DNA from 2 places in the Ruicaihuangia ninglii genome. Region 2 is predicted to be linked to the other one. Evidence: riboswitches for the same ligand, from Rfam matches in the RefSeq annotation. Region 2 holds a riboswitch; the other holds the start of a gene.

Region 1 (14,784 bases), 640 kb from region 2:
ACGTTGCGCTTGATCACGGCCGGGGTGATGGTGCCGTGGTAGCCGAGGCCGATCATCGATCGACGCGCCTTGTTGTATCCGGCAAGGGTGCGCAGTTCGGCGAGAGCCTCGCGCTCGGTGGCGGGCGCTGGGATGCTCGATGCCTTGGCCTCGCCGATGCGAATCGACGGCGGCACGGCTGCGCCTACGAGATCCTCGACGGTGGCGTAGCCGAGCGTGTCGAGCATGTGCCGCTGCGCGGCGGCATCCGTTCCGATGTGGCGGTCTGCGAAGTCGAGGGTCACTGGCCGATCTGCTCCGTGTACTCGTCCCGGCTGAGCAGGGAGGTGGCGTCGAGCGCGGCGGGGTCGATCCGCAGCTTGAACAGCCAGCCGGCGAACGCGTCCGCGTTCACCAGTTCGGGGTTCTCGATGATGGCGTCGTTGCGCTCGATGACCTCGCCGGCGATCGGCGTGGACACCTCGCCGACAGACTTCGTCGACTCGACCTCGCTGACCACCGCGCCGGGCTGCACGCTCGCGCCGACCTGGGGAAGGTCGACGAAGACCAGGTCACCGAGCTGGTCGGCCGCGTAGTCGGTAATGCCGACGGTGACGACATCGCCATCGATCTCGAGCCATTCGTGGTCGGCGGTGTACTTGAGTGCGTTCAGATCGGGCATGGCTCAGGCCTTTCGAGAGTAGAAGGGAACAGCGGTGACGGTTGCGGGGATGCGGCTGCCGCGCACATCGATGGCGAGGTGGGTGTCGGGGGCGGCGTGCTCGGGGTCGACGTAGGCCATGGCGATCGGATGTCCGAGCGTGGGCGAAAGCGCACCGGAGGTGATCTCGCCGACGACCTCGCCGGACTCGGTGACGATGGGGTAGCCGGCGCGACCGGCGCGACGGCCTTCGGCGACCAGGCCGACCAGCACGCGGGCACCCTCGGGCGGCCCGGCCTCGACGGCAGCGCGGCCGACGAAGTCGCCCTCCTTGTTGATGTGCACGACCCGGCCGAGTCCGGCCTGGACGGGCAGGATGTCACGGCCCAGCTCGTGCCCGTACAGCGGCATGCCCGCCTCGAGCCGCAGCGTGTCGCGCGCGGCGAGACCCGCAGGCACGAGCCCCGACCCCTGGCCGGTCTCGATGATCGCGGTCCACAGTGCGGCGGCGGCATCCGGAGCGATATACAGCTCGAAGCCGTCCTCGCCGGTGTAACCGGTGCGGGCGATGAGCAGTTCGTGGCCGTTCCAGCGGGCGGCGGCGCAGCGGTAGTACTTGAGTGAGGCGAGGTCGACCTCCTCGAGCTGCGGGGTGAGCTGGGTCAGGATCTCGCGCGTTTTGGGCCCCTGCACGGCGATGAGCGCCATGTCGTCGCTCTCGTCGTAGACCTCACAGTCGAAGTCCTTCGCCCGGTCGATGAGCTCCTCGGCGACGGCGTCGCGATTGCCGGCGTTTGCGACGACGAGGAAGCGGTCCGCCCCGGTGCGGTAGACGACGAGGTCGTCGAGGATGCCGCCGTCCTCGGTGAGCAGCAGGCTGTACTTCGCCTGGCCTTCCTCGATCGTCGATAGGCGGCCGGCGAGCGCATAGTCGAGGGCGGCGCCTGCCTCAGCGCCGAGCACGACGATCTCGCCCATGTGCGAGATGTCGAAGATGCCGGCGGCGGTGCGCACCGCGTGATGCTCGGCAAGGTCAGAGCTGTAGCGGACGGGCATCTGCCAGCCACCGAAGTCGGTGAAGGCTGCGCCGGCGGCCACATGGATGTCATGCAGCGGGCCATGACGGGCGGTGTCAGTCTCGGTCACGGAGTTCTCCAATGGATCGCGCAATTCGCGTGGGAACTCCCCCTCTGTCATGGGCCTGAGAGTTTCGTCGCGGGTGGCGACTTTCACCGTGGGCGAGCGTCACGAAACTCCCTGCGGATTTCGCTCGACTCTTTTCAGAGTGGCCAGAACGATGCGGTACGACTACCTGAGAGATTGGCGGGGAGGCTTGCTCCTTCGGTGTCCCGGCTGTGGGGACTCTCCCGCATCGCGTTGCGTGGCCCGATATGTGATTGTGGGCCCAGCATATCCCAACCGGAGGCACGTCCTCGGGACCCGGGCTACCGCGGCTACCGTGTCCGTATGGGAATCCTGGAGCTGCGGCGCGCGCGCGAAAGTGCCCGGTCGCCGAAGCGGCCGGGCACTGCGCTATCGAGTCAGCTCACTCCCTGACAAGGCCCTTGATATCGGCCGGCTTTTGAAGCATTCCGTCCTCGAACATCAGGTCACCGAGTTGTGTCAATCGTTCCACCGGGATCTCGGTATTGAACTGTTCGAGCACAATCTTCGCGAGAAGGGCGTCATCCAGTTTGACAACCTTCTTAGCCCCTTCGCGCACTGCGTCCGGATTCTCGTTTGCGAACGCCGTGGATTCTTTGAGTGCTTCGGCCATGTCCTTGACCAGTTCGGGGTCCGAGTCGGCCAGCTCACCTGAGGTGAAGAACAGTTGTGATGGGTGACCCGGCACCGAGTCGTCAGAGGGGTAGGTAACGACGTGCGCTCCCGCGCCCTCCAGAATCGTGCCAAAGGGCTCGGGCACCCATGCAGCGTCGACATTCCCTGCCTCGAGCGCAGCCTGCATGTCCGGGAAGGGCAGCTCCACGAACTGTACTGCGTCCGGATCCCCATTGTGAGCACGCACCGCTGCGCGGATAGTGAGGTCACCCATCCCGTTCAGGGTGTTGATGGCGACTCGCTTTCCCTCGAGATCTTCGGCTGATTTGATGGCTGGGTCCAAGGCCCGCACAACGTTGACATTGGACCCTTCCTCCAAGGCGGACGTCCAGCCGGCGACGGCTCGGATGTCGAGTCCCTGGTCACGTGCCTGCAGCAGCGTTACGGGCGTGGCGGTCGCAAACTGAATGTGTCCGGACATCACGCCAGGGACCAACGCGGCACCGCCGGTGCCCGTCTCGAACTTCAGTTCAATCCCACGCTTCTCAAAGAAGCCCTGCTCCACGCCGGCGTGGATTGCGCCCGCCGTGGCGATCGGCGCCATAGCAACGGTAACTGTGCGAACTTCTCCGACCTCACTCGCTGGCTGGTCGCCGGTCGTCGTGTCACCTCCAGCGCACGCACTGAGCGCGAGTGTGACGGTGGCGGCTAGGGCGAACATGCCCGATCTTTTACTCATGCGGGGCTCCTGTCGTGATCGCCGGCGGGTCCGGCTGGTGCAATGAATACGTGGTCTGCAAACGGGACGTGCTGTGCAACAAGGATCTGGCGGCCACCGTGGTGACGGGGCATCTGGCCTGCGACCAAGGACACCTTGGTGAGGACGCTACTGGAGCCATCGAGTATATTCAATAGCTTTATAAGCGGATTTCCGGATAACTTCCGCAAAGCATCGTGCCTCGAGATGCAGCTGAAACCGGCGCGACAACGCGCTCGCGGTGAGCGTGGAGGGGCTCACCGCTCGCACGAATAGTCCCGGGCATTCAGCGATCCGGAACTGGAACCCCTCTGTGACGAGGGTCCGGAATTCATAGGGCCTGTTTGGTGACGACCGCTTCGTGAGACGGATACTCACCTGCGGGCTCAGCATGTTCCCCGGCGGCCGCCGGACGGTGTCCTCGTTTGGCCTGCTGAATGAGCTCATGGATGTGTGTGCGCAGCTCGCCGAACCGCTGTTCTGAGCGAGTATGGATCTGGTCTCGCTGGTCCGGCAGGTCAATGACGACGTCCTCCATGATCACCGTCGGGGAACTGGATAGCACGAGGACCCGCTGCCCCAGGTACACCGCCTCGTCAATGTCGTGGGTGACGAACAAGACGGTGACGCCTAGTCGATGCCACAGGGCACGCACGAGGTCTTCGAGGTCGGCGCGAGTTTGAGCGTCCACGGCAGCGAAGGGCTCATCCATGATCAGCACCTGAGGCTCGTAGGCCACTGCCCGAGCAATGGCAACACGTTGCTGCATCCCTCCGGAGAGCTGCCATGGATGCGCCGAGTGCACATCGTCGAGGCCAACGGCTTCAAGAGCTTCTGTCACCAGGCGTCGGCGTTCGGTTTTCGGCACGCCCTTGTCCTTGAGCGGAAGCTCCACGTTCTGCCACACGGTCATCCACGGAAACAGGCTGCGACCGTATTCCTGGAACACCACCGCCATGCCCTGCGGAGATCCGACTACGCGCTTACCCTCGAGCAGCACCTCGCCGGATGTCACATCCATCAGGCCAGCGATGCACTTCAGCAGCGTCGTCTTGCCAGCCCCCGATGGCCCCACTATGCAGACCAACTCACCGGGATTGATAGCAAAGGTCAGGTCGCGGACGGCCTCGACCATGCGGTCCTTGGTCTCGTAGACCTTCTTGAGTGCTCGAACCTCAAGGATCGCTGATTGATTGTGGGTCGCAGTGACCATGAGTCAGCCCTTTCGCTGCAGACGGCGCATCCCGGTGTACCAAGTCAGCACCCGGGCCTCGACGAGACGGAAAACCAGCGCCAGCAACACACCACAGACGCCGAGCAGGATGATGCCGCTCCACATCTGAGGAATGGCGAAACCGCGCTGGAACTGAACAATGCTGAAGCCGATGCCATTGCTGGCCGCGAACATCTCACTGATCACCATCAGGATGATTCCGACAGACAGCGCCTGCCGGGCGCCAGCGACAATGCGCGGGCTCGCGCCCCGCAGAATCAGGTGCCGGACGCGTGTGGAGCTACGCAGGCGGTAAACCTGTGCAGTGTCCAAGAGGACATCGTCGAGGCCACGCACCCCCTCGATCGTGTTAAGCAGGATCGGCCAGACACATCCGGTGACAATGACGACCACCTTCATTTCGTCGCCAATCCCCGCAAACAGCATGATGACGGGAATGAGCGCGGGTGGCGGGAGCGCGCGGAAGAACTCGAGCACCGGTTCCAACACTCGCCTAATGGTGCGGAAGACGCCGATCACGACTCCGAGTACCACGCCCACCACCAGCGCCAACAGGTATCCCACGGCTAGCCGGCCGAGGCTGGGGAGTACATCAGCAAGGATTCGGCCCTCGAGCCAGGTCTCCGGGAACACCTCGACAATCGTGCGCAACGGCGGCCAGAAGAAGTTCTGACTGCCTGCGGACGCGAACCACCACAGTCCGACCAGGAGGACCGGCAGCCCCAGGAACGTGAGGGCTTTCCTGGCCCCTTCGAGTCGTCGTCGCTTCATCGGGCCGCCTCCGCACGAATCGAGGGATGCCACCGCAGTACGCGGAGTTCACATGCCCTTGCCCCGAGATTGACTACGACCCCGATCAGGCCAGTCACCATCACAAGCGCGTACATGATCGACACCGCGCCGGAACTCTGGGCAACGGCAATCGAACGTCCAAGCCCGGGAGAGCCAATGATGAGTTCGCCCGTGACCTCGAGGATCAGGGCCACCGATGCCGCCAATCGGAGGCCGGTCATCACATATGGCAGAGCTGTTGGCCACGTCACGGTGCGAACCTGAGTCCACCGGGACAAGCGGTAGGAGCGCGCAGTCTCCCGCGCTACGGGATCCACATCTTGCGCCCCGTAGAGAACTTGCACGAGCATCTGCCAGAAGCTGGCATACACGACCAGCAACAGTGTGGAACGCATGTCCGGTCCGAACAGCAAGACTGCAAGCGGAATGAGCGCCACCGACGGTATCGGTCGAAGGAACTCGATGGTTGTGGCGGTGGCGGCGCGCATGACCTGATTGCTGCCGATCAGGATGCCAAGAACGACACCTAACACAACGGCGATGGCGAGTCCTGTTGCCCAGCCGCGCATCGTGTCCCCGAGTGCCAGCCAGAACTCTATGCTTCCGGCTTGACCGACCAACGCCGCGAGTATCTCGCTGAACGGCGGCAGGAATCGCGGGTCAACCAGTCCGACCCTGGGCAGGATCTCGATGAGAGCAACTAACCCGAGCAGCCCAGCCAATCCCGGCCCCAAACGCCGCACTGGATTACGCCAGACCCGTGAGGGCACCCCCAATGTTGCGTTGGCCATGCATCCTCCGTCATTGGTTTAGAAGCACACCGACTGGACTCGGTGGGGGCCGCAAGCGGCAACTGAGGCCTTCACGCCTCAGACGGACGCTACTGGAATATACGACTCTATTCAATAGTGTTAATAAATTGGTTCCCAGTCGGTCAGGTTCGACGCGCCGCCACGACTCCGTGGACAACGGCGGGAGGCTCGTCTTTGGGGCCAGCCGGACTAGTCCCCGGCTGTCCGTTCTGCGAGCGCGCGCCACGCGTCGAGCGAGTCGTCTTCGATCGCGCGTCGAGCCTCATCAACCTCGTCAGGAGTGACCAGTCCTTCGGCGACGGCCGACTCGATGTCGGCTGTCGAAAGCAGCACAGCGGCCAGCAGCACCCTCGGCGCTCACCGTGTCGCTCACCCGCTCGGCGAGCTGGGCCGTGGCATCCGCCCGCCGCTGTTCCGGTTGCACGGGGGCGCACGCGGTCAGGCTGATCGAAGCAGCAAGCAGCACAGCAATCAGTGCGGCACCGTGCCGCGGCGAACTCATCGGTCGGACTTGCCGTTCCCGTGACCGTTGCCACCCTTATTGCCGTTATTGCCGTTGCCGTTGCCATTGCCGTTGCCGCGGTGGTCCGTCTTCTGGGCCTTGTTGCCCCGCTGGTCGGTCTCCGGGGCGTTCTGCCCCGTGCTCTCGGCTGCGGGAGCTTCCTCGACGGGCGCCGAAGTCTCATCGGGTTGCTCCTCCTCGACGGGCATTCCGGTCTTCTTCTCGAGCTGCGTGCGGGCGCGTTCGAGTTGCGCTGCGGCGTGTGCACCCTGTCGCTCGAGCTTGGCAAGAGCGGCCTCCTGCTCCTCCGCCGGCAGCGCGGAGACATCCCCCAGCTTGGCGGCGTGGCGAGCCTGCCAGGCCTGCACGTGGTTCACCCGCATGTCATAGCGGAACTGGTGCGCGCACAGATCAGCGCCGCCCTCCGCCGCTTCACGGCATTCGGCGAACTCAGCATGGATCGCATCGAAGGTCTCATGCCACTGCGCCGAGACTTCGTCCCAGCCGCGTGTCTGCTCTTCTAGCTCGTTGTCGAGTGCCTCGTCGATCTCAGCGTCGAGCTCCGACTCGGGATCGCCGACTGCGTCCTCGGCGAGCTGCTCCACCTGGGGTGCGATGATCCCGGCAGCGAGCGCCTCGGCGATGGCTGCGTCCAGGGCGGCCGCGAGCTCGGCATCCGGGGTGGTGACATCGAGCTTTTCCAGCGTGGATGCCGTGATCCACGACGCCACTTCCTGGTCAGTGGCCGCGGCGGCGGGCGCTGCGACCAGCCCGGCTGAGGCGATGACCGCCAGCGCAATCGTCGCCGATCGTAAGGTTCCCCAAGTCTTCACGTTTCCCCCAAACATGACGTATGCCGACAAGGTAACAGCTGCAGAGCCCGCCCCGCATCGGGGCCGGACAAACAGTTCGGGAACAGTGGCCGAGAACGCCGTGCAGTGATCGGTGATTTAGCATCGGCACATGCAGTCGGGCACAACGCGAGTCGAGGGCACGCTCGCGTCGTGGAACGAAGACCGCGGGTTCGGCTTCATCACGCCTGCTGACGGCGGGCCCCGCCTGTTCGTGCACGCCACCGGCTTCGAGAGCCGCGCGCAACGCCCGGAGCCCGGCGAACTGCTGCAGTTCGCGATCGAGCGCGACCAGGACGGCAAACCGCGGGCAATCCGCGTGCGGCGGCCGACGGTCGCACGGCCGAGCCCGAGCCGCCGCCCGGAATCCGCCGAGTACCGCGGACGCCGAGGCAAGCTCAATCTGGTTGCGCTGATGAGTGTCATCGCGTTTCTCGTGCTCTACGCCACAGTGCACCTTCTCTGGCCGGTGCCCTGGTGGGTCGCCGCGGTGTACGTCGGGACCAGCCTGCTGAGCGTCGCGATCTACGGCCTCGACAAGTCGGCCGCGACTGCTGGACGGTGGCGCATCTCCGAGAGCACCCTGCTGTCAATCGGTGTCATCGGCGGCTGGCCCGGCGCCGTCCTGGCGCAACAGTTCTTGCGGCACAAGACCAAGAAGGCATCGTTCCGGCGGGCGTTCTGGGCGACGGTGATCCTGAATGTGGTCGCGTTCGCATTCGCGACAACGCCGCTGCGCGAGCTGATCGTCGCGCGAGTGGTGGGCAGTTAATTACTGGTCGTCGTCCCGATGGTTGCGGAAGTAGCGCACGGCCTGCCAGATCAGCACCACGAAGCCGGTGATCGCGGCGATCCCGAACAATACGGCCACCCAGGCGGGGGTTCCCGCAGGCGCGGGAATCGGGAACAGCGGCAGGCTCATGGTTTCACCGTAGCAACCCGGGTCGCAGTACACTCGGCGGCATCCGCGAGAAGGGCGATCCCATGGCAACGGTGCCAACAACGATCGACGAGTACATCGCTTCGTTTCCCGATGACGCACGGCGCGCGCTCGAGCAGGTGCGCTCCGCTGTTCACCGGGTGGTGCCGGATGCCACGGAGACGATCAAGTACGGTATGCCGACGTTCACGGGCGAGGGCCACCACAACGTGTACTTCGCCGGTTGGAAGACCCATGTCGCCTTGTACGCGGTGCCCCCGTTGCCCGCCGAGCTTGAGACTCGGGTCGCGCCGCTACGGTCGGACAAGGACACCGTGAAGTTCCCGCTCAGTGAGCCGATGCCGGTGGAACTCGTCCAGGAAGTTGTCGCCGAACTAGTGAGACGTCACGACTGATACGGCGTCGCGAGAGCCCTGCGGTACTCATCTGGATCCGCCCTCGTGCTCGGCGAAACTGCTAAATGGCGTCGGGTGATCCGCTTCGCGAAGTACCCGGCGTAGGGCAGGACGACAATGCACTGCAGGCCGGTCTGCCATGCCTCGATGAGCGCGGGAAGGCTGACGCGCTCGGGCGTCTCCTCGAGGGGCTGACCGAGAGGCGGCTCGAGCCCGCGGCTCCAGTCCGTGAACGACTCCTGGTCGATGCCGTCCATGCCGTACTCAACCTCCCAGCGCGGCGGCAGAGCGGGGTGCAGCGGCTGACCAGGCACCCAGATTGCGCGCATGTCCTCCGGGGTTGGGCGAGCGCTCGGGTCGTGCACGCCATACCAATCCCAGGCACGCGCCCATTCGCGCTGCCAACGCCGCTTCCACTCGTCGCGGCTCACGGTGTCGGGCATCACCGACCCACCCACGTCCGGCACGGGATCGAGTTCCGGGACAGCCGTCTCGCGGCCGACATCCCATGCCTGCCGGATGAACAGCAGCAGCTCCAGATGATGCGGATTATCGACCGAGATGACCATGTCCCGCGGCCACGGATTCCCAGGGATCGGTTCGGTCGATCTCATGACGATCCCTCCGGCGGATGGACGAGCAAGTCCACCCGTTCGGCGAGATATTTCTCGAAGGGGATTGCCGCGTCATCCGGAGCCGTCGCGCTCCACCGCACGAACGCGTCGTCGCCGCGCAGGAACAGCGGACCGGTCGAGGAGCGCAGGATCTCGGCATCCAGCAGGATCTCGTGAGCATCGAAATTAACCGTTTCCCCGTGTTCGAATGGTCCGCGAAACGCGGCCGCGCGATGATCGCGGCGGTGCTCGGCGGAGACCGACTGGTAGCCCGGATATCCCGGTGGCACCGCCCGGGTGGTCGCGCCGACCGCATACAGGGCACCCGCCCGATCCAGCAGGAACACGCCAAGCCGCCACGCCCGTCCGAGCGAGCGCATCGCCGCCTGGCGGTTGATCATCAACACCCGGCGCGGCGGAACGAACTCGGCGAGCGCCTCGTCTCGCGCGCCGCCCTGCTCGAGTGCGGCGACAGCCCCGGCCAGCTCGCGCCGCAGCCGCTCGATCACCGGGTCATCCTGTGCATCGCTCACCTGGCTACCTCACCACGCCGGACTTCCGCGAGGCAAGGATCAGCCCCGCGACCAGGCGAGCAGCTGCTCCAACGGCCAGGTCGTCACGATCCGCTCGGCGGGCACCCCATTGGCGGCCGCCCGTTCGGCGCCACCTGCGGCGAACGCGAGGTGGCCGGGCGCATGCGCGTCAGTGTCGATGCTGAACAGGCAACCGGCCTCGAGCGCGAGCTGGATGAGCTCGTCGGGCGGATCCTGCCGTTCCGGCCGGGAGTTGATCTCGACCGCGACGTTGTTCTCGGCGCAGGCCGCGAACACGGTCTCGGCATCGAACTCGGACGGCGGGCGGGTGCCCCGCGAGCCGGTGATCAGACGGCCGGTGCAGTGGCCGAGCACGTTGGTGTGCGGGTGCCGGATGCCTCGAAGCATCCGTTCGGTCATGGTGGCCCGATCCGCGCGCAGCTTCGAATGGACGCTGGCGACCACCACATCAAGCCGGCCGAGCATGTCCGAGGTTTGGTCCAGCTCCCCCGTTTCGAGGATGTCGACCTCGATGCCAGTCAGCAGTGTGAAGTCATCGATGTTGGCGTTGATGCCGGCGACCACGTCGAGCTGTTCGATGAGCCGCTCGGAACTGAGCCCGTTCGCGATGGTCAGGTTCGGGGAGTGGTCGGTGAGCGCGAGGTAACTCCTGCCGAGGGTGCGGGCGGCCTGCACCATCAGTTCGATCGGCGTCGTCCCGTCGGACCATTCGCTGTGGGAGTGCAGGTCGCCGCGCAGCGCCTTGTAGAGTTCCGCGGCCGGGCCAGTCAGCGTCTGCGCGTTGCGACTGCGAAGGTTCTCCAGATACTCCGGCACGTCGCCGGCGAGGGCCTGGCCGATCACCTCGTAACTGCGCGAGCCGATGCCTTTCATGCTCTTCAGTCGCCCGTCGGCGGCGCGGCTGGCGAGTTCGTCGGGGTCCAGCGTTGCGGCTGCCGCGGCTGCCTTGCGGAAGGCCTGCACCTTGAAGGATGGCGCCAGTTCGCGTTCCAGCCAGAATGCGATCTCGTTCAACGCGTCGACGGGGTCCATTCCCCTATCTTCCAGCCGCGGCATCCCTCAGCCCAGACGTTGATCGGCTGAAGACCCCTTGGCGAGCGGCAGCTGCTGAAGCATCGGCCATCGCGAACGCGGCGGCGCCAACCGGGCCGCGAGGACTCTAGCTGGTGGCACCCGACCGCGCGTGATACCTCTCGACTCGCTCCTTGATCCCGAGCAGCATCTTGCGTTCCATCAGGTACTGGCCGGGCTCAAGCAACGCTCGCACCGCGGCACCGATGGCCGGGGAGTCGTAGGCGACCCGGGTGCGGGTGATCAACCGTGTTGAGGTATCGCCCACCGGCTTCAGCACGAAGGTCCACGACACCTCGACGGTGCGTTCCGGCCTGGGAGCCGCCGCGGCGACGAACTTTCCGGTGGATGCGTCGACCGTGCCCCCAAGCGAGAGCACCGACTCACGCTCCAGCATCCGCACCGGAATGCCATCGTTGTTCTCACCCCACGGGATCACGTCACCGACCTGCAGGTTCTGAAACTCCGGCAGGATCCTGCGGGACCGCTCGGGGTCCGCGCCGACGGCTTTCTCGCTTTGGTCATAGGAATAGAATCCCGCTCGGCCATACCCGATCTGCACCAGCCACGGCCATACCTCGGCTGGCGTCGCGCGGATGGTGACCGCCCGCGTCGTCTGCATCTTGGGTTGACTCACCAACGCGTCGCCCGGCAGAACGGCCGAGACCTCGGCGTCGTCACTCCCCCAGCGCAATTGCTTCGGTCGGACGTACTTCGCATATCCGACAGCCGCGATGATCGGAATCGCCACCACCGCGATCGCCTTCGCTACCGTGCTTCCACTCATAACAGACCTCACTTCGCCGTTTGCGCACACCCTACGCCGCACCGGAAGGCCACGACCAGCCATGCCGTCGACCTCGGATCAGTTCGAGCTGTCGAGAACCGCCCGGATAATGACCAGCCTGACACCGTCATCGTCGGTTGCGAAGTACACGGTCGCGCGCCCGGATCGCTGTGCGAAAGTCCAGACATCCTCGACCGACGCGATCGCGCGTTCAATCTGCCGCTGGAGCATCGGGACGGATGAGACTGCCTCCCCGGTCGCCCTGACGTAGCCGTCACCGAGGGCGAAAGCGTCGATGTCGCTGACCTCGAGAACGGCGGTCACCGTGACCGATTTGAGCGAGCGCAACGAGCCCGACTGGACCACCGTGACGCCGTCCAGAATGGTCACGTTGGCAGCTTCCTCGATGCGCGTGACACTCAGTGACGTGCAATGGTCCGGACTGAGCACGAAACAGTTGCCACGTTCCAGCACCGGGGCGATGACGGACTGATAGCCGAAGGAGCCCAGCGCGGCGAGCGTCACAGCGATCACGATGACGGTGGTTGCCGCGGTTCGGAGCGATCGGCGTGGCTCAGGCTCATCCGAGCCGTCATCATCGACGTCGAAGATCTCGATGCCGTCGGACTGTCCTCCTTGCACGATCTCGCCCCCTCACGTCGGTGCGGCAGACAGTAGCAACCTGCCGGGGGCGGCGATAGACCCGGTTTTCCGCACGTCGCATCGGATGCGGAACTGTGACTATTGCCCGCTCACGGACTATTGCGCGCTCCCGCACGGTGGCACGATGGCCGGTAGACGGAGGCGCACGCACGATGATCGAAGTAAAGCCGGCCCACGAGTTCGACGACATGGCGACCATGTTCGCGCCGAAGAAACCCGAGTCATCGGTGTGCTGGTGCCTGTCGTGGCGCCTGAGCTCGGCAGAGAACCGCGAGCTCCACGGCACCGAGCGAGCGGAGAAGGTCCGCGAACTGTGCTCGCGCGAGATCGCGCCCGGAGTGCTCGCCTACCTGGACGGCGAAGTCGCCGGCTGGGCCGGCGTGGCACCCCGAGCGGACCTGCATCCGTTCGCCAATTCGCGGAAGATCCCCCACGTCGATGACCTGCCGGTGTGGACTCTCTGGTGTCTCAAGGTGCGTCCCGGGTTCCGCAAGACCGGGGTGACGGCGGCACTGATCGACGGCGCCGTCGAGTACGCGCGAGCGTCCGGAGCACCCGCGATCGAGGCCTATCCCGTCGACAATGGCAACGAGCGGGTCGACCTGACCATGGCGTTCGTCGGTACTCGCAGCATGTTCGAACGAGCCGGCTTCACCAAGGCAGCAGACACGAGTTCGGTATCGGGAGGCTTCCCGCGCATCCTGATGCGTCGAAAGCTCGGCTGAAGCGCCTGCCGTGGACTGCCGCCGCTCACGAGCGCGTGTCATAATCCGGGCGTGACGCTGTTCGAACCCGACCGCGACTGGGTCTCGCCGCCCAGGCCACCGCTGCACAGCGCGCGGCGGAGAGTCGGCATGACTGCGCTCCTGACCGCGTCCCTCGGAGCGTTGCTCCTTGCATTTTGGCCGTCGAGCCCGCTGTCCAATCCGTACTCGATGCCGACGGACGTGGCGCAAATCGCCGATCAGCTCGGCTTCACCGATGAAGGCCGGAGCATCTTCATGGATGCCCGCCCTGAGCTCCTCGACGGCGAGGAGTTTCGGAGCGCGTGCAATCTCGGTCCCGACGAGGGCGAGCAGGACCGCGGGTTGGACACCATCGGGTGCTACTACGGAATCGGGTCGAACACCGGGCGGATTGCGATCTTTCGCCCGGAGGACGAGCGCCTGGCCAATCAAGTGCTTGTGACGGCGGCCCACGAGTTCTTGCACGCAGCCTATGAACGGCTTTCCCCCGAGCAGCACGGTCATCTCAACGCGCTGCTCGAAGCGCGCTGGTCACTCATCCCGCCGGACGACCCGATCCAGGCCAGGTTTGCCTCATCGGTCGGCGGGTTGAGCGAGAACCGCTCGACGGAGCAGTTCGCTTACCTCGGGACCGAAGTCGCCGAAGCGTTGGACCCCGCTCTCGAGGAGTACTACGCGCAGTACTTTCGGGATCGTCAGGCGGTAGTCGCCCTTCACGATGCCGATCACTTTCTGGGCGCCGGACTCCGAATAGCCACGCCGGAGTAGCCTGTGCGCGTGGCCGAACAGCTGCGCATCTGGGCCGGTCTTCAAGGGTTTCTGAGTCTTGCGGCGTTGGTTGCGCTTGTGCTCTTCTTCCTTCTCGCGACGCCGTTCACAAGCGTGCAAACACAATGGATGTGGCTCGGGCCGGTCAACGACTGGCTTTCGGTGTTCAGCGCTGTGCCGTGGATCGTCGCGATGATCGTGCTCACCCTTCGAATCAATGCCGGGACAGGGCTCTGGATTCTCACCCTCCTTGCGTGCCTCGGCGTTACGGCCCTCGCGGTGGTCACCTTGCTGATGCTCGCCGGGCGGGCGAGCTTGCAGGCGCAGTCGGTCATCGCCGTCGTGGCGATGACCGTGGCGTTGGCGTGGGGCGCCGTTGCCGCTCCCGCGGCCTCTCGGGCAGCAGCGATTCCACCGTGGCTCTCGTTCTTCGCTATCGGGCTACTCGTGGCGTTCATCCTCGGCGCGGTCCTCGCCGGCGTCGGCTACCTCCTACATGCCGGCTCGTCCGCGCAGATGCCGCTCTACATCGTTGCGGCCACGGTGGGCGGACTCGCTTGGTGTGCGTTCCCGGTCTGGTGGCTCGCAGTCGCGTCCACGGCGCGGTGATCCGTAGGCAGATCGCCGGGGCGGCGCCGCCGTGCTGGCGGAGCCCGTACGCTGATCGGGTGAAGCGTCGGCCGCCCGTTCCCCGGCTTCGCGAGGAACGCCTGCCCCGCGATGTGTACGTGCTCGGATTGATCGCGTTCTTCGTCATGGTCGGCTTTGGCGTCGTCATCCCGGTGCTGCCCGTCTATGTGCGTGAATTCGGGGTGGGCTACCTCGAGGTGGGCGCCGTCGTGTCGGCGTTCGCGCTGATGCGGCTGGTGGTGACTCCGT
Region 2 (14,784 bases):
CAAGGCTCGGTACTAACGAACAAATATGCGGAAGGCTACCCCGGCCGTCGCTATTACGGCGGCTGCGAACATGTCGACACCGTCGAGCAGCTCGCCATTGACCGCGCCAGAGCGCTCTTCGGCGCGGAGTACGCGAACGTCCAGCCGCACTCGGGTGCTCAGGCCAACGCGGCGGCCATGCATGCGTTGATCAATCCTGGCGACACCATCATGGGCCTCGACCTCGCGCACGGCGGCCATCTCACCCATGGCATGCGGCTGAATTTTTCGGGTCGCCTCTACAATGTGGTTCCCTATCGAGTTGCCGAGGCCGATCACCGTGTCGACCTGGACGATGTGCGTCGGCTCGCGCACGAGCACCGGCCGCAACTCATCATCGCAGGCTGGTCTGCCTACTCGCGCGAACTCGACTTTGAAGAGTTCCGCCGCATCGCCGATGAGGTCGGGGCATACCTCATGGTGGACATGGCGCACTTCGCCGGTCTCGTCGCTGCGGGCCTCTATCCCTCCCCGGTACCGCACGCGCATGTGACGACGTCGACGACGCACAAGACGCTGGCAGGACCGCGCGGGGGCTTGATCCTCACCAATGACCCCGCGATTGCAAAGAAGGTCAACTCAGCGGTATTCCCGGGCCAGCAGGGCGGTCCGCTTGAGCATGTCATTGCGGCGAAAGCGGTCGCTTTCAGACTGGCTGCAACCGAGGCATTTCGGGAACGGCAGCGCCGCATCGTTTCCGGCGCGAGGATTCTCGCCGACCGCCTCGATGGTGCGGATGTGCGAACCGCAGGCATCAGCGTCGTGAGTGGCGGAACCGATGTCCACCTCGTCCTGGTCGACCTCCGCGAGTGCCGCATGGATGGGCAGCAAGCCGAAGACCGTCTTGCGTCGATCGGTATCACTGTCAACCGAAATGCCGTGCCCAACGATCCACGGCCCCCGATGGTCACATCCGGCCTCCGGATCGGCACGGCAGCCCTCGCCGCTCGCGGGTTCGACAACGCCTCATTCACAGCAGTTGCGGACATCATTGCCGAGACGCTCAGCGGTGACGACTCCGCGCTCCCCGCGCTCGCCGAACGTGTCCTGCAACTCGCGGACGCTCATCCGCTGTACCCCGAGCTCGCCGATCTCACCCAAGCGACGCGCGCGGCTCGCCAGAACGGCCAGGGATAGCACCCACTCACAAGAGCACTACGAAGGGGTAACAACTCATGTACCGCAAAATCCTGGTCGCGAACCGCGGTGAGATCGCGATTCGCGCGTTCCGGGCGGCGTATGAACTCGGTGCGAAGACTGTGGCGGTGTTCCCCTACGAGGACCGCAACTCGCTGCATCGGCTGAAGGCCGACGAGGCGTACCAGATCGGTGAGCCCGGTCATCCGGTGCGTGCCTACCTGGATGTGGGGGAGATCATCCGGGTCGCCAAGCTGTCGGGCGCGGATGCGATCTATCCGGGATACGGGTTCCTCAGCGAGAACCCCGACCTTGCGCAGGCCGCCGCCGACGCGGGTATTGCCTTCATCGGTCCTCCCCGGTCGGTGCTCGAGATGGCGGGCAACAAGGTCACGGCCAAGGAAATGGCGATCGCCGCGGGGGTCCCGGTTTTGAAGTCCAGCCCCGCGACCACCGACATTGACGTGTTGGTTACGGCAGCCGAGGAGATTGGTTACCCGGTGTTTGCCAAGGCGGTCGCCGGGGGTGGCGGCCGAGGGATGCGTCGGGTCAATACTCGCGAGGAACTGCGGCCGGCGCTGGAGGCAGCCATGCGTGAGGCCGACAGTGCGTTCGGGGATCCGACTATGTTCCTGGAGCAGGCGGTGATTCGACCTCGCCACATCGAGGTGCAGATCCTCGCCGACACCGCGGGGGAGATCGTGCACCTGTTCGAGCGGGATTGCTCGGTGCAGCGCCGCCACCAGAAGGTCGTGGAGATCGCGCCAGCGCCGAACCTCGATGAGGACGTGCGTCAGGCGATGTACCGGGATGCGGTCGCGTTCGCGAAGTCGATCGGCTACGTGAATGCAGGCACCGTCGAGTTCTTGCTGGACACGGCGGGCGATCGCGCGGGGGAGCATGTGTTCATCGAGATGAACCCGCGCATCCAGGTGGAACACACGGTCACTGAAGAGGTCACCGACGTCGACCTCGTGCAGGCGCAGATGCGAATCGCGGCAGGGCTGACCCTTGCCGAGCTGGGGTTGACGCAGGATCAGATCCAGCTTCGCGGTGCCGCGTTGCAGTGCCGGATCACTACCGAGGATCCGGCGAGCGACTTCCGACCGGATACCGGAAAGATCACCACCTACCGTTCGCCGGGCGGCGCGGGTGTGCGCCTGGACGGCGGAACGGTCGCCGCCGGTGCCCAAGTCAGTCCGCATTTCGATTCGATGCTGGCGAAAATGACCTGTCGTGGCCGTGATTTCGACACCGCCGTCACTCGCGCCCGCCGCGGGCTCGCCGAGTTCCGGATCCGAGGGGTGACCACTAACCTCGCGTTCCTTCAAGCGGTGCTTGCCGATCCGCAGTTCCAGGCGGGGGATCTGAGTACCTCTTTCATTGACGAGCGCCCCGAACTCGTGCACACCCATGGCTCGAAGGACCGGGGCACGAAGGTGCTCCATTGGCTCGCCGATGTAACGGTCAATCAACCCAACGGAGCAGGTGCCGGTCTCATCGACCCGGCGGTGAAGCTCCCCCCAATCGATCGGAACACGGCGCCGCCGTCCGGGTCACGCCAGCGGTTGCTGGAGCTGGGCCCAGCCGGCTTTGCTCACGCGTTGCGCGGGCAGGAGGCGCTTGCAGTGACCGACACCACTTTCCGTGACGCGCACCAGTCGTTGCTGGCCACTCGTGTCCGGACGAAGGATCTGGTGGCCGTGATGCCGCATATCGCGCGGATGACGCCAGACCTGTTCAGCGTGGAGGCGTGGGGCGGCGCGACGTTTGATGTCGCCCTGCGTTTCCTTGGGGAAGACCCCTGGCAGCGGCTGGCCGCGATGCGGGAAGCGCTGCCCAACGTGGCGATCCAGATGCTCTTGCGCGGCCGCAACACCGTTGGTTACACGCCGTATCCAACCGAGGTCACCGACGCTTTCGTGCGCGAGGCGGCGGCGACTGGTGTTGACATCTTCCGCATCTTTGACGCGCTCAACGACGTTGACCAGATGCGCCCCGCGATCGACTCCGTTCTTGACACCGGATCGACCGTCGCCGAAGTTGCCCTGTGTTACTCCGGGAACCTGCTCGACCCGTCCGAGAACCTCTACACGCTTGATTACTACCTTCGCCTGGCGGAACAGATCGTGGACGCTGGTGCGCACATTCTCGCCGTGAAGGATATGGCCGGACTCTTGCGGGCGGGTGCCGCCGAAGTGCTGGTGACCGCCCTCCGCGACCGCTTTGACCTCCCGGTGCACGTGCACACGCACGACACCGCTGGGGGACAACTCGCCACCCTCCTCGCCGCCGCCCGGGCGGGGGCCGACGCGGTGGATGCGGCAAGTGCGCCCATGGCCGGCACCACGTCCCAGCCCTCGCTGTCCGCCCTCGTCGCTGCCCTCGCACACACCGAGCGTGACACCGGGATCAGCCTGCAGGCGGTGAGTGACCTGGAGCCGTACTGGGAATCGGTCCGCCGAGTGTACGCACCCTTCGAATCCGGGCTGGCGGGCCCGACAGGACGGATTTACAAGCACGAAATCCCTGGTGGTCAGTTGTCCAACCTCCGTCAACAGGCGATCGCTCTCGGTCTCGGCGACCGGTTTGAAGTGATCGAGGACTGGTACGCCGAGGCAAACCGCATCCTCGGACGCCCGACCAAGGTCACGCCGTCCTCCAAGGTCGTCGGCGACCTCGCCCTGCAGATGGCCGCCGCGGGAGTAGACCCGGCCGAATTCGAGAGCGAGCCCGGCAATTACGACATTCCGGAGTCCGTGATCGGCTTCATGGCTGGCGAACTCGGCGACCTCCCCGGTGGGTGGCCGGAGCCTTTCCGGACGAAGGTGCTCGAGGGGCGCACGGTGAAGGGCGGCACGTCACCCATCACAGAAGCCCAACAAGCCAAGCTGCGCGGTACCAGCGACGAACGTCGCCTGATGCTCAACCAATTGCTCTTCCCCCAGCCCACCCAGGACTTCCTCCGAGCGCGCGAACACTACGGTGACCTTTCAGTGCTGCGGACTTCCGACTACCTGTATGGACTGAAGCCGGGAGTCGAGCATGTCATCGAGCTGGAACAAGGGGTTGACGTCTATGTCGAGCTCGAGGCAATTGGCGAGCCGGACGGCAAAGGTATGCGCAGCGTCATGGCGACGCTCAATGGCCAGATGCGCCCCGTCACCGTTCGGGACCGCTCAATCACGGTCGACACCGTTCAGGTGGAGAAAGCCGATCCGAGCCTGCCTGGACATGTCGGCGCACCATTCATGGGAGTCGTGACCGTCCAGGCCACCGAGGGCGACACCGTCGCGGTCGGTGACACCATTGCGACGATCGAGGCCATGAAAATGGAAGCTGCGATAACGAGTCCTGTCGCGGGCACAATTCAGCGCGTGGCAACCAACCCCGTGCAGCAAGTCGAAGCAGGTGATCTCATCGCCGTGGTGATGGACTGATGTGCTCGCTGGCGTCGATTCCAAGCGCCGCCAACCCCGCAGGCCTGAACCCCTTGGACGTCATCCACAACCCGATCGATAGCTCCCAAACAAAGATCGGGGCGAGCGCAATGGCCGCGAACACCGACCCATCGCCGTGGAGCCCGAACATCGTTCCGATCGCCGATGCCATGAGCAGGGGAGCCCCGATGAGACCCAGCGCCGGAATGAGGCGCGGCACCAGCCGCGACCGCAGCACGTAGCCGAAGCACAGTGCGTTGAGGGCAGGCACGAAGCCGGGTCCGAAGAGGGCCGTTTGGTCACGGATCTCAATCAGCGCCTGGCCGACGGCGACCATCGCCGCGTCATCGGTGCCAGCGGATGCCCCGGCCTGACGCAGGCCCACGATCGACATCAGCGCAATGACGCCGATCATCATCACGGCCGCTTCGAAGCTCCGTGTCGTGACGAAGCCGAGTGAAGCGGCCTGGCTCTGCCGTTTGATCACGGGGTATACCGCGACGGCGGTCCCGATGCCCGCGAGGGCGGTAAGAAACTCAAGGAGTGCGCCGAGGGTGATCCGCGTGTCGGCGCCGCCGTCGCTGACGATGTACCCGGGGTCGGTCAGCACCGGCTCATAGAGGAAGTATGCCGGAATCGAGAAGGCGAACGTGAGGAGGTAGAAGACGCCCGCAGCGAGCGCCAATCGTCTGGTTGCGGTCACGGCGAAGTCCTTCCGCACGGGGGCCGACAGATTTCTCAGTCCGCTACGGACATTCTCCGAGCCGGTCGCGTCGCGCGCCAGACCAAGCTGTGACGGTAAACGCCTTGGGTCAGCCGTTCGCCGACAACGTGCCGACCACGCCCGCCACCGTAGCAGCCGCCGACAACCCAGCAGTGGCGCCCGCCGCGCCCCGCAAGCAGGTAGAAAGAAGGGACAAGCAAGAAGGAGAGAAAACTTTGACGAAGCCCCTACTGCAGGTCATCATCGGCAGCACCCGCCCCGGACGAGCCGGAGGCCCGGTCGCCGACTGGTTCGCCGCTCAAGCTCGCGTGGATGACCGGTTCGACGTTGAAATCATCGACCTGGCAGAGGTTGGGCTGCCACTGCTCAATGAGCCGAACCATCCGCGGCTGCGCGACTACCAGCACGAGCACACCAAGGCCTGGAGCGCGATCATCGACCGCGCCGACGCGTTCGTCTTCGTCATCCCCGAGTACAACTACGCCATCAACGCGGCCACCAAGAACGCCATCGACTACCTGTTCCACGAATGGGCACACAAGCCACTGGGCATCGTCAGCTACGGCGGAATCTCCGGAGGGCTGCGGGCGGCCCAGATCCTGAAGCAGATCGGCACGGCGCTGAAGATGGTGACCATGCCTGACACGGTGATCATCCCGATGATTGGCACGCTCCGTACCCCAGAGGGCGGCTTCGCGCCGACCCCGATCATCGAGGACTCGGCCGTTCAGCTTCTCGACCAGCTGAGTGACCTGACAGAAGCGATGTCGCCCCTGCGGGAGCGGATTCTCACGGCCGCGGCCAACTGAGTCAGTCCAGACAGCGTCAGTTCAGACGCGTCAGTTCCCAAAACCCTCTCCTTCTGGAGGGGGTTTTGTGGCTTGTCGACCGGGTCTCGCCCGGCCAGCACCCGTAATGCTCGACTCGCCGCATCACTCAGATCGAATGATTCGCGCCGCTCCACCGCTCGATACGTTCGGACTGAGATCGGAGACATCGTGTGGTGGAACAGGAAGCGATCCAAAGACGGATCGTCGAGGGGCTTCTTGTGGTGGAACAGGAAGCAACCCAAGAAGGAGTCACCGGTAGGCGCGACGGGTCTCCTCTCCGCAGCGGAGCCGTCGAACCCGCACCGCAACGCCTTCATCCTGATGGGACTCGGAGGGGCGACCGTCGTCGCCTTCGGGCTTGCGGCGATCTCGGGAATCTTCGCCCCCTTCTTCCTCGGGATCGTGCTCACCATCTGTGTGCACCCGCTGCGGGTGTGGCTTGAAAAGCGAGGAGTGCCGCGTGGCATCACTACAACGGCGGTGATTGTCGCCGTGCTGCTCGTGCTCGTGGGGCTGGGCTACGCCATCATGGTCGCCTTCGGCCAGTTCGGGGACTTGCTGGAGCAGTTCAGCGACGAGATCGCGGCGTTCGGGCAGGATGTCGCGGCGGCACTGGCCTCGACCGGCATCGTCACCGACCAGATCCACGACATGTTCGCGAGTTTTGATCCGGCGGCGCTGGTCGGATTCGTCGGTGACCTGATCGGCGGGCTCACCGGCTGGGTCTCACTACTCGTCATCGTCTTCACGATGCTGCTGCTGATGGGCATGGATGCCGCATTCGTCCCGACCCTGCTCAGGCAGCTGTACCCCGCACGGCCGCTCGTCGCAGCCGCCCTGGCCACCTACGGCTCGAACGTGCGGCGGTACATGGTGGCGACTGCCGGGCTGGGCGCGGCGCAGGGCATCGCCGATTGGATCGCGCTGCTCATCATCGGAGTCCCCGGCGCGTTCATCTGGGGTCTGCTCGCGTTCGTCTGCTCCTTCATCCCGAACATCGGGTACTTCATCGCCCTTGTCCCGCCGATCATCTTCGGGGCTCTCGTCGGCGGGTGGCAGACCGTGACCGCCGTCATCGTCGTCTATGGCGTCATCAACGGAGTCATCCAATCGGTGATTCAGCCCCGGATCATCGGCCGGGCCGTGAGCCTGAGCCAGACGATCACCTTCTTCTCCGTGCTGTTCTGGGCCGTCCTCCTCGGACCGATCGGGGCGATCCTGGCGATCCCATTGACGCTCCTCGTTCGTTTGGTCCTCGTGGACTCCAACCCGGCGATGACCTGGATCCGGCCGATACTCGGCGAGCACGATGAGACAAAAGTGGCCATGGCCCAGTTCGATGCCCTGGCAAAAGCCCAGCGCAAGGCGCGCAAAGCAGACAAGGTGAATGCCGCCCCAGACAAGGCCGCACCCGCCCCAGACAAGGCCGCACCCGCCCCAGAGCAGTAACCCGGGCAGACGGGTGGTAGCTCCGCCCCGCGTCGGCGGACAACCCGAATGTCGCTGCGGACGCGGGGCGAAGCTGACTTACCGGTTCGCAACCCGACACCGCTCAAGGGTTTGGGGGACCTTGGGAGTGAGGCGAACTCGGCAAGCATAGGGGTACATCGGCGGGCCTCCCCATCCCCACTTTCGGGGGGAGTCCTGCTGATTCGGGGTACACCGAAGCGTTCTACTGGTGTTCGGCATAGTGTGCTCGGGGGCGCAGAAGTGACGGAAGAGGGGCCGAGATGGCTGAATGGACCGCCGACGAGTTGAGCAAGGTGGGCAGCGCCGAGAAGTTGAAGCTAGCCTCCGTGCGACCGGACGGGACTCTGCGCCCGTACATCACGATGTGGGTGGTTCGTGCCGGCGACGACCTCTACGTGCGCTCGGCGTACGGTCCGGACAATCCCTGGTACGTGCGCGCCAAGGCCAGCGGCGCTGGCCGCATCCGCGCGGGTGGGATCGAGCGCGATGTCCACTTCGCCGAGGCGGATGCCGCCTCTTACGCCGCGGTCGACGCGGCCTACCACGCCAAATACGACCGCTACGGTCCACGGATCGTCGGAACCGTCACCGGTCCGGACGCTGCACCGCTGACCATTCGCCTGGTCCCGCGAGACGCGTAGGCGTCGGAGCAACCGTCGCCATCAACTACGAGGGATGGCAAGTGGCAGGTGTCGGCATCCGGGCATTCATGATTAGCTGAGCTCCACAACCGAACACGTCGACGACCCACTGCGGGAGAACCTGCCCAGCAGGTGCCGTAGGAGCAACCCCTCCCGGGAATCTCTCAGGCCCCAGGACCGCAGAGGCGAGGCAACTCTGAAAAGCGGCGCTCAGGCGTCCACCGACGGTGCAAGCGGATCGACATCCGCGGAAACTCTCAGGTTCGAGACAGAGCGGGAGGAACCCATTGTCACGTTCGGTGCGCCCGCACCGAGCATCCGACCAAGGAGTTCCCAGATGGCCATCAGCGTCTTCGACCTGTTCAAGGTCGGCATCGGACCCTCGAGTTCGCACACCGTCGGGCCGATGCGCGCCGCCGCCGAGTTCGTCGCAGCGCTCGGAACCCGGGCGCTCGACGTGCACGAACTCCGAGTGGATCTGTACGGTTCGCTCGCCGCCACCGGGCGCGGGCACGGCACCTTCCCAGCTGTGCTGCTCGGCCTCGAAGGCAACCGGCCCGACGAGATCCTGCCGACCGAGGTCGACGAGCACCTGGCGCGGATCACGGCAGACGGCACCGTGCGCATCGCCGGCACCCGCGAGTTGCCATTCCGCGAGTCGGACATTGTTCTGCACCCCCTGACTGTGCTCAAGCGGCACAGCAACGCCATGCGGTTCGAGGTGCGCGACGATCACGGCGGCACCATCGACTCGGCCCACCTATTACTCGGTGGGTGGCGGATTCATCGTGCGCGACGGCGATTCCGAGGCGATGCAGGAGGCGGATGTCACGGAGCCCCTGCCGTTCGGCACTGCGGCAGAGCTCCTCCGGCACTGCGCCGAGCACGACCTCGCCTTCAGCGGAGTGATGCTTCGCAATGAGCTCGCTACCCGAAGCGCCGACGAGGTCCGCGCCGGAATCCTTCGCATCCGCGACGTGATGGCGGATTGCGTCACCAGCAGCCTGTCCCGCGAGGGACTGCTGCCGGGTGGACTGCAGGTGCGCCGGCGCGCCCCCGACTGGTATCGCCGGCTGCAAGCCGAGGGCGCCGAGAACAACCCCGCCTTCTGGCAGGAGTGGGTGAACTTCATCGCGCTCGCCGTGAACGAAGAGAACGCCTCCGGCGGTCGCGTCGTCACGGCACCGACCAATGGGGCTGCCGGGATCATTCCGGCGGTGCTGCACTACGTGCTGAACTTCGTCCCGGCGGTCGCCAATGGCTCGGAGGAGGAGAAGGAGGACGCCGTCGTCCGGTTCTTCCTCGCCGCGGCCGCGGTCGGTGTGCTCTACAAGACGCAGGCGTCGATCTCCGGCGCCGAGGTCGGCTGCCAGGGCGAGGTCGGTTCGGCGTCGTCGATGGCTGCCGCCGGACTGGCCGAGGTGCTTGGCGGAACGCCGCAGCAGGTCGAGAACGCCGCCGAGATCGCGATGGAGCACAACCTCGGGCTCACCTGCGACCCGATCGGCGGTCTGGTTCAGGTTCCGTGCATCGAACGCAACGCGATCGGCGCAGCGAAGGCCGTCAACGCCGCGAAAATGGCGATGTGGGGAGATGGCGAGCACCGCGTCTCGCTCGACGAAGTGATCATCACGATGCGCGAGACCGGCCGCGACATGAGCGCCAAGTACAAGGAGACCGCGATGGGCGGCCTCGCCGTCAACGTCGTTGAGTGCTAGTCGGGCCCACCCGAACTCAGCGTGTTGCTCCTATCCTTACGGGTACACGTATCCATTCAACGGAGAAGAGGATCGCAGTGAGCTACGCCGTGACAAACCCTGCCACCGGAGAGATCGTCAAGACGTTCGAGACGATCAGCGAGGCCGATCTGGAAAAGGCGATCGCATCCGCGGACAAGGCCTTCCGCGAATGGTCCAGATCGACTGACGTCCAGGAACGTGCCGCCCTGATCCGCCGCGTGGCCGAACTTCACGTGGAACGCCGCCAGCAGTTGGGCGAGATTATCGTCCGCGAGATGGGAAAGCCCATCGAGCAGGCCCTCAGCGAGGTGGACTTCGCTGCGGCGATCTACGAGTACTACGCCGACAATGCGGCCAAGTTCCTCGAGGATGAGCCGATCCAGCTTCTGGATGGTGAAGGGTCGGCGCTCGTTCGCCGCTCCGCTCTGGGACCGCTGCTCGGCATCATGCCGTGGAACTTCCCCTACTATCAGGTCGCTCGCTTCGCCGGGCCAAACCTGATCATCGGCAACACCATCCTGCTGAAGCACGCCGAGCAGTGCCCCGAATCATCCGCGGCCATCGAGCAGATCTTCCGCGACGCGGGCTTCCCAGAGGGTGCCTATGTCAACATCTATGCGTCGCACGATCAGATCGAGACGGTCATCGCCGACCCGCGGGTTCACGGGGTCTCGCTCACCGGCTCCGAGCGGGCCGGCGCACAGGTTGCCCAGGTCGCGGGACGCCACCTGAAGAAGGTCGTGCTCGAGCTCGGCGGGTCCGACCCATTCATCCTGCTCTCCACCGATGACCTCGACACGGCGGTGCAGCACGCCGTGGACGCGCGCCTCGACAACAACGGGCAGTCCTGCAACGCCGCCAAGCGTTTCGTGGTCGCGGACGAGCTGTACGAGTCGTTCCTGGAGAAGTTCACCGCCAAGCTCGCCGAAATCGAGGCGACCGATCCGACCTCGGCGGACTCTGCGCTCGGCCCGCTTTCCTCGCTCCGCGCCGCCGACAATCTGGCCGAGCAGGTCAAGCGTGCGGTCGAGCATGGCGCCACCCTGGTGCATGGCGGCGGTCGCGACGGCGCGTTCTTCGAGACGACCGTGCTGACCGACGTCACCCCGGAGAACCCGGCCTCGCGGGAAGAGTTCTTCGGCCCGGTCGCACAGGTGTTCCGTGCGAAGGACGAGGCTGACGCCGTGCGGATCGCCAACGACACGCCTTTCGGCCTCGGCTCGTACGTCTACACGACCGACAAGGACCAGGCCATGCGGGTCGCCGACCAGATCGAGGCCGGCATGGTGTTCGTCAATGTCGTGCTCGCCGACGGCGCGGAACTGCCCTTCGGTGGCATCAAACGGTCGGGCTCGGGTCGTGAGCTTGGCCGCTTCGGCGCCGACGAGTTCGTCAACAAGAAGCTGATCCGGATCGGGTGATTTCGAGACGCGTCACTCGCTTCGCTCGCGGCGCTCCTCAATCACCGGTGTCCGTCGCGAGGAGCGCCACCCACAGGTCGGCGCGAACCGCGAACGAGCGCAGATCGCGTTCGAGCAACCGTTCAATCAAGGCGACTCGGTTGCGCACGGTGTGCCGGTGCACCCCCAGCTCCTCGGCTGCGGGGTCGAACCGGCCATCGTGCGCGAGCCAAACCCGCAAGGTGTGACGCAGTTCGGTGCCGTTCGTTGCATCGTGGGCATCGAGCGGGGCCAGCATCGCGCCGGCGATGGCGGTGGCATCCGTGCCAGCCAGATACGCAACGACTCCCTCGCGCGCGATGGCATCGAACGACGCGACGCCCGCACCCGATTCCTCGGCGCGATCCCGTGCCTGCCGCGCCTGCGCGAGAGCGGTCGGCAGCTGATCCCACTCTGCGGCCTCTGAGACGCCGACCGACAGGCTGAATCGTTCCGCGAGTTCGGCTGCGAGATCTCCGCCGGCGCGACCCATACAGAGCACGAAGTCGTCACCCTGCTCGGCGTAGAACACACTGTCGGGGCGGGCCGCAGATCGCACTTCCACGTGCTCGATCCGTCCACCGGACGTCGGATCGCGACAGTGGCGGATGCTTCGGTCGCCGACGGTATCCGAGCACTGGATGCCGCGGCCGCAGCCCAGGCGGACTGGGCACGCACTCCCGCCCGAGTGCGCGGCGAGATCCTGCGCCGTGCGTTCGACCTGCTGCAGGAGCGCAAGGAGCAGTTCGCGTTGCTGATGACCCTAGAGATGGGCAAGCCGCTGTCCGAAGCGCGCGGCGAGGTCGCCTACGGTGGCGAATTCCTGCGCTGGTTCGCCGAGGAAGCGGTGCGGATCCAGGGCCGCTACGGCACGAACCCGGAAGGCACCGGGACCATGATCGTCACACAACGCCCGGTGGGCCCGTGCTACCTGATCACGCCGTGGAACTTTCCCCTCGCGATGGCGACGCGCAAGCTGGGTCCGGCGTTGGCGGCCGGCTGCACCGTGGTCATCAAGCCGGCGACCCTCACGCCGCTGACGACCCTCGCCCTCGTCGCACTCCTCAAGGAAGCCGGCCTGCCGAAGGGCGTCGTGAACGTGATCACGACGACCTCCACCGGCAAGCTGTCCGAGGCGCTCCTCAGCGACCCGCGGCTTCGCAAGGTCAGCTTCACCGGCTCCACGCCGGTAGGCGTCGCCCTGCTGAAGCAGGCGGCACCGAACGTGCTACGCACGTCCATGGAGCTGGGCGGCAACGCCCCGTTCGTCGTCTTCGACGACGCCGATCTCGACGCGGCGGTCGAGGGCGCGCTGGCCGCGAAGTTCCGCAACATCGGACAGGCCTGCACCGCGGCCAACCGGTTCATCGTGCAGGAGGGCATCGCCGACGAGTTCGCGGCCCGCCTTGCGGAGCGCGTTCGCTCGATGAAGGTGGGACGCGGCATCGACGACGGCGTGAACATCGGCCCGCTGATCGATCACAAGGCGGTGGCGAACACCCAACGACTGGTTGACGACGCCGTGGCCAAGGGAGCGGTCCTGCTCGCCGGTGGCTCCGCGATCGAGGGCGACGGGAGCTTCTTCGAACCGACCGTGCTCGACCAGGTGACGGACGGGATGGCGATCAAGGCCGAGGAGATCTTCGCCCCGGTCGTCGCCATCATCCGGTTCTCGGACGAGGACGAGGCAGTGCGCATCGCGAACGACTCCGAGTACGGACTGGTCGGCTACGTGTTCACGCAGGACTTCCAGCGCGGCCAGCGCATGATCGAGGCGATCGACACCGGGATGATGGGCCTGAACATCGGCGTGGTCTCCAACGCGGCGGCACCGTTCGGCGGTGTCAAGCAGTCGGGCGTTGGGCGCGAAGGCGGCACCGAGGGAATCCACGAGTACCTCGAGACGAAGTACACCCTGATCCCGAACCCGTCCTAGACATACCGCGTCACCAGCGGAAATCACAGGAGGGACCCGCGCCAGCACGGCGCGGGCCCCTTTTTGTGATCAGTTCCTGTCCGCTGACCAGACGAGCGCGCCAAGCCCGCAGGCAACTCGCAATACATTCCGTAAAGCAAGGTGTTGACTTGTTGCGGTCTGGCTGTCATCCTGTCATACCAGAGGCTCCACACACATTCATTCAACTGAATTGAGGTCAATGGTGAAATCAATCAGGATCACGGCAGCAATCGCGGCCGCAGGTCTTCTGGCACTGGCAGGCTGCTCGTCAGCTGGTGACCAATCGAGCAACGGCGAGGACGTCAAGCTCGAGTTCTGGACCCAGATCTACGGCGACCCCGCCGAATGGCGCACTGCCATCGAGGGAATCGCTGCGGACTTCGAAGAGCAGACCGGCACCGCGGTCGAGGTCGAGTTCATCGACTTCGCACAGTCCCGTGACCGGTGGATGCTCGTCGCCCAGGGTGCGGATGCCCCCGACGTCGGTGACATGACCCAGCTGCACAGCAACGCGGCCCTCGGCGGCGGCAAGGTCGGCCCGATGGCGATCACCGACTACAAGGACGAGTACTGGCCCGACCTGGAAGAGCGCTTCGCCGAACCGCTCCTGGTTGACGCCCAGTGGAACGGCGAGTTCTACGGCATCCCGTGGCGCACCGACCCGCGTGCGATGCTCTACCGCACCGACCTGCTCGAAGCGGCCGGCTTCAGCGAGCCGCCGTCGACCTGGGAAGAGGTTCGCAAGGTCGCCAAGGCGCTCACGAAGGATGGCCAGTACGGCTACACCTTCAGCAGCGCCGAGGTTGTGCAGGGCCTGGTCCCTGCGCTCTGGCAGGCGGGCGAGGAGTACATGTCCGAGGACGGCACCACCGCCACGCTTGACACCCCGGAGATGCGCAAGGCACTCGACTACATGAAGTCGCTCGTCGATGACGGTTCGGTTCCGCCGGACTTCATGGACCCGAACTACGACCCGATGGTCGACTTCAAGGCGGGCCGAGTCGCCATGATCGGCGCCGCAGGCTCGACATCGTTCCAGTCGCTGATCCGTGACAACCCGGAACTCGAGGGCAAGTGGGCCGCTGCGCGGATCCCCGCCGGCCCGGAGAACTCCGCGTCGTACACAGGCTCCGGCTACTGGGGCGTGCTGCACGGTACCGAGCACCCCGACGAGGCCGTCGAGTTCATCGCGTTCCTTTCGAACGACGAGAACATGCAGACGATCTCCGAGGTCAGCGGCTGGATGAGCACCAACAAGGCAGTCATGGCGTCCGACTTCTGGACCTCTGAGGACTACCAGTCGGTGTTCACCGAGATCCTCGCTGAGGACGCCCACACCTCGCAGTACCCGTCACCGTTCTGGCCGAT

Evidence for each region. A riboswitch is a leader RNA that binds a small molecule or an ion and turns the genes downstream of it on or off. The one in region 2 is predicted to bind glycine.
Region 1: another riboswitch for glycine. It lies ahead of gcvT (glycine cleavage system aminomethyltransferase GcvT); the one in region 2 lies ahead of GO591_RS13555 (L-serine ammonia-lyase).

What each region holds. Positions count from the first base shown of each region.
Region 1 covers NZ_CP046619.1:2,133,159-2,147,942, forward strand. Annotated here, with positions in the region: gene gcvP (aminomethyl-transferring glycine dehydrogenase) at 1-284, opposite strand, end outside; gene gcvH (glycine cleavage system protein GcvH) at 281-661, opposite strand; gene gcvT (glycine cleavage system aminomethyltransferase GcvT) at 665-1,786, opposite strand; glycine riboswitch at 1,931-2,020, opposite strand; gene GO591_RS10315 (ABC transporter substrate-binding protein) at 2,187-3,158, opposite strand; gene GO591_RS10320 (ABC transporter ATP-binding protein) at 3,508-4,389, opposite strand; gene GO591_RS10325 (ABC transporter permease) at 4,393-5,181, opposite strand; gene GO591_RS10330 (ABC transporter permease) at 5,178-5,993, opposite strand; gene GO591_RS10335 (hypothetical protein) at 6,204-6,362, opposite strand; gene GO591_RS10340 (hypothetical protein) at 6,513-7,349, opposite strand; gene GO591_RS10345 (cold shock and DUF1294 domain-containing protein) at 7,480-8,139, shown strand; gene GO591_RS10350 (hypothetical protein) at 8,140-8,289, opposite strand; gene GO591_RS10355 (iron chaperone) at 8,352-8,702, shown strand; gene GO591_RS10360 (hypothetical protein) at 8,693-9,316, opposite strand; gene GO591_RS10365 (hypothetical protein) at 9,313-9,849, opposite strand; gene GO591_RS10370 (PHP domain-containing protein) at 9,889-10,902, opposite strand; gene GO591_RS10375 (hypothetical protein) at 11,030-11,728, opposite strand; gene GO591_RS10380 (hypothetical protein) at 11,807-12,370, opposite strand; gene GO591_RS10385 (GNAT family N-acetyltransferase) at 12,544-13,116, shown strand; gene GO591_RS10390 (hypothetical protein) at 13,168-13,905, shown strand; gene GO591_RS15980 (hypothetical protein) at 13,915-14,514, shown strand; gene GO591_RS10395 (MFS transporter) at 14,574-14,784, shown strand, end outside.
Region 2 covers NZ_CP046619.1:2,768,528-2,783,311, reverse strand. Annotated here, with positions in the region: gene glyA (serine hydroxymethyltransferase) at 1-1,176, shown strand, start outside; gene GO591_RS13580 (pyruvate carboxylase) at 1,215-4,616, shown strand; gene GO591_RS13575 (DUF4386 domain-containing protein) at 4,594-5,319, opposite strand; gene GO591_RS13570 (NADPH-dependent FMN reductase) at 5,556-6,149, shown strand; gene GO591_RS13565 (AI-2E family transporter) at 6,387-7,619, shown strand; gene GO591_RS13560 (DUF2255 family protein) at 7,901-8,281, shown strand; glycine riboswitch at 8,384-8,471, shown strand; partial or broken gene GO591_RS13555 (L-serine ammonia-lyase) at 8,619-9,999, shown strand; gene GO591_RS13550 (NAD-dependent succinate-semialdehyde dehydrogenase) at 10,077-11,441, shown strand; gene GO591_RS13545 (PucR family transcriptional regulator) at 11,479-12,024, opposite strand; gene GO591_RS13540 (NAD-dependent succinate-semialdehyde dehydrogenase) at 11,974-13,395, shown strand; gene GO591_RS13535 (ABC transporter substrate-binding protein) at 13,616-14,784, shown strand, end outside.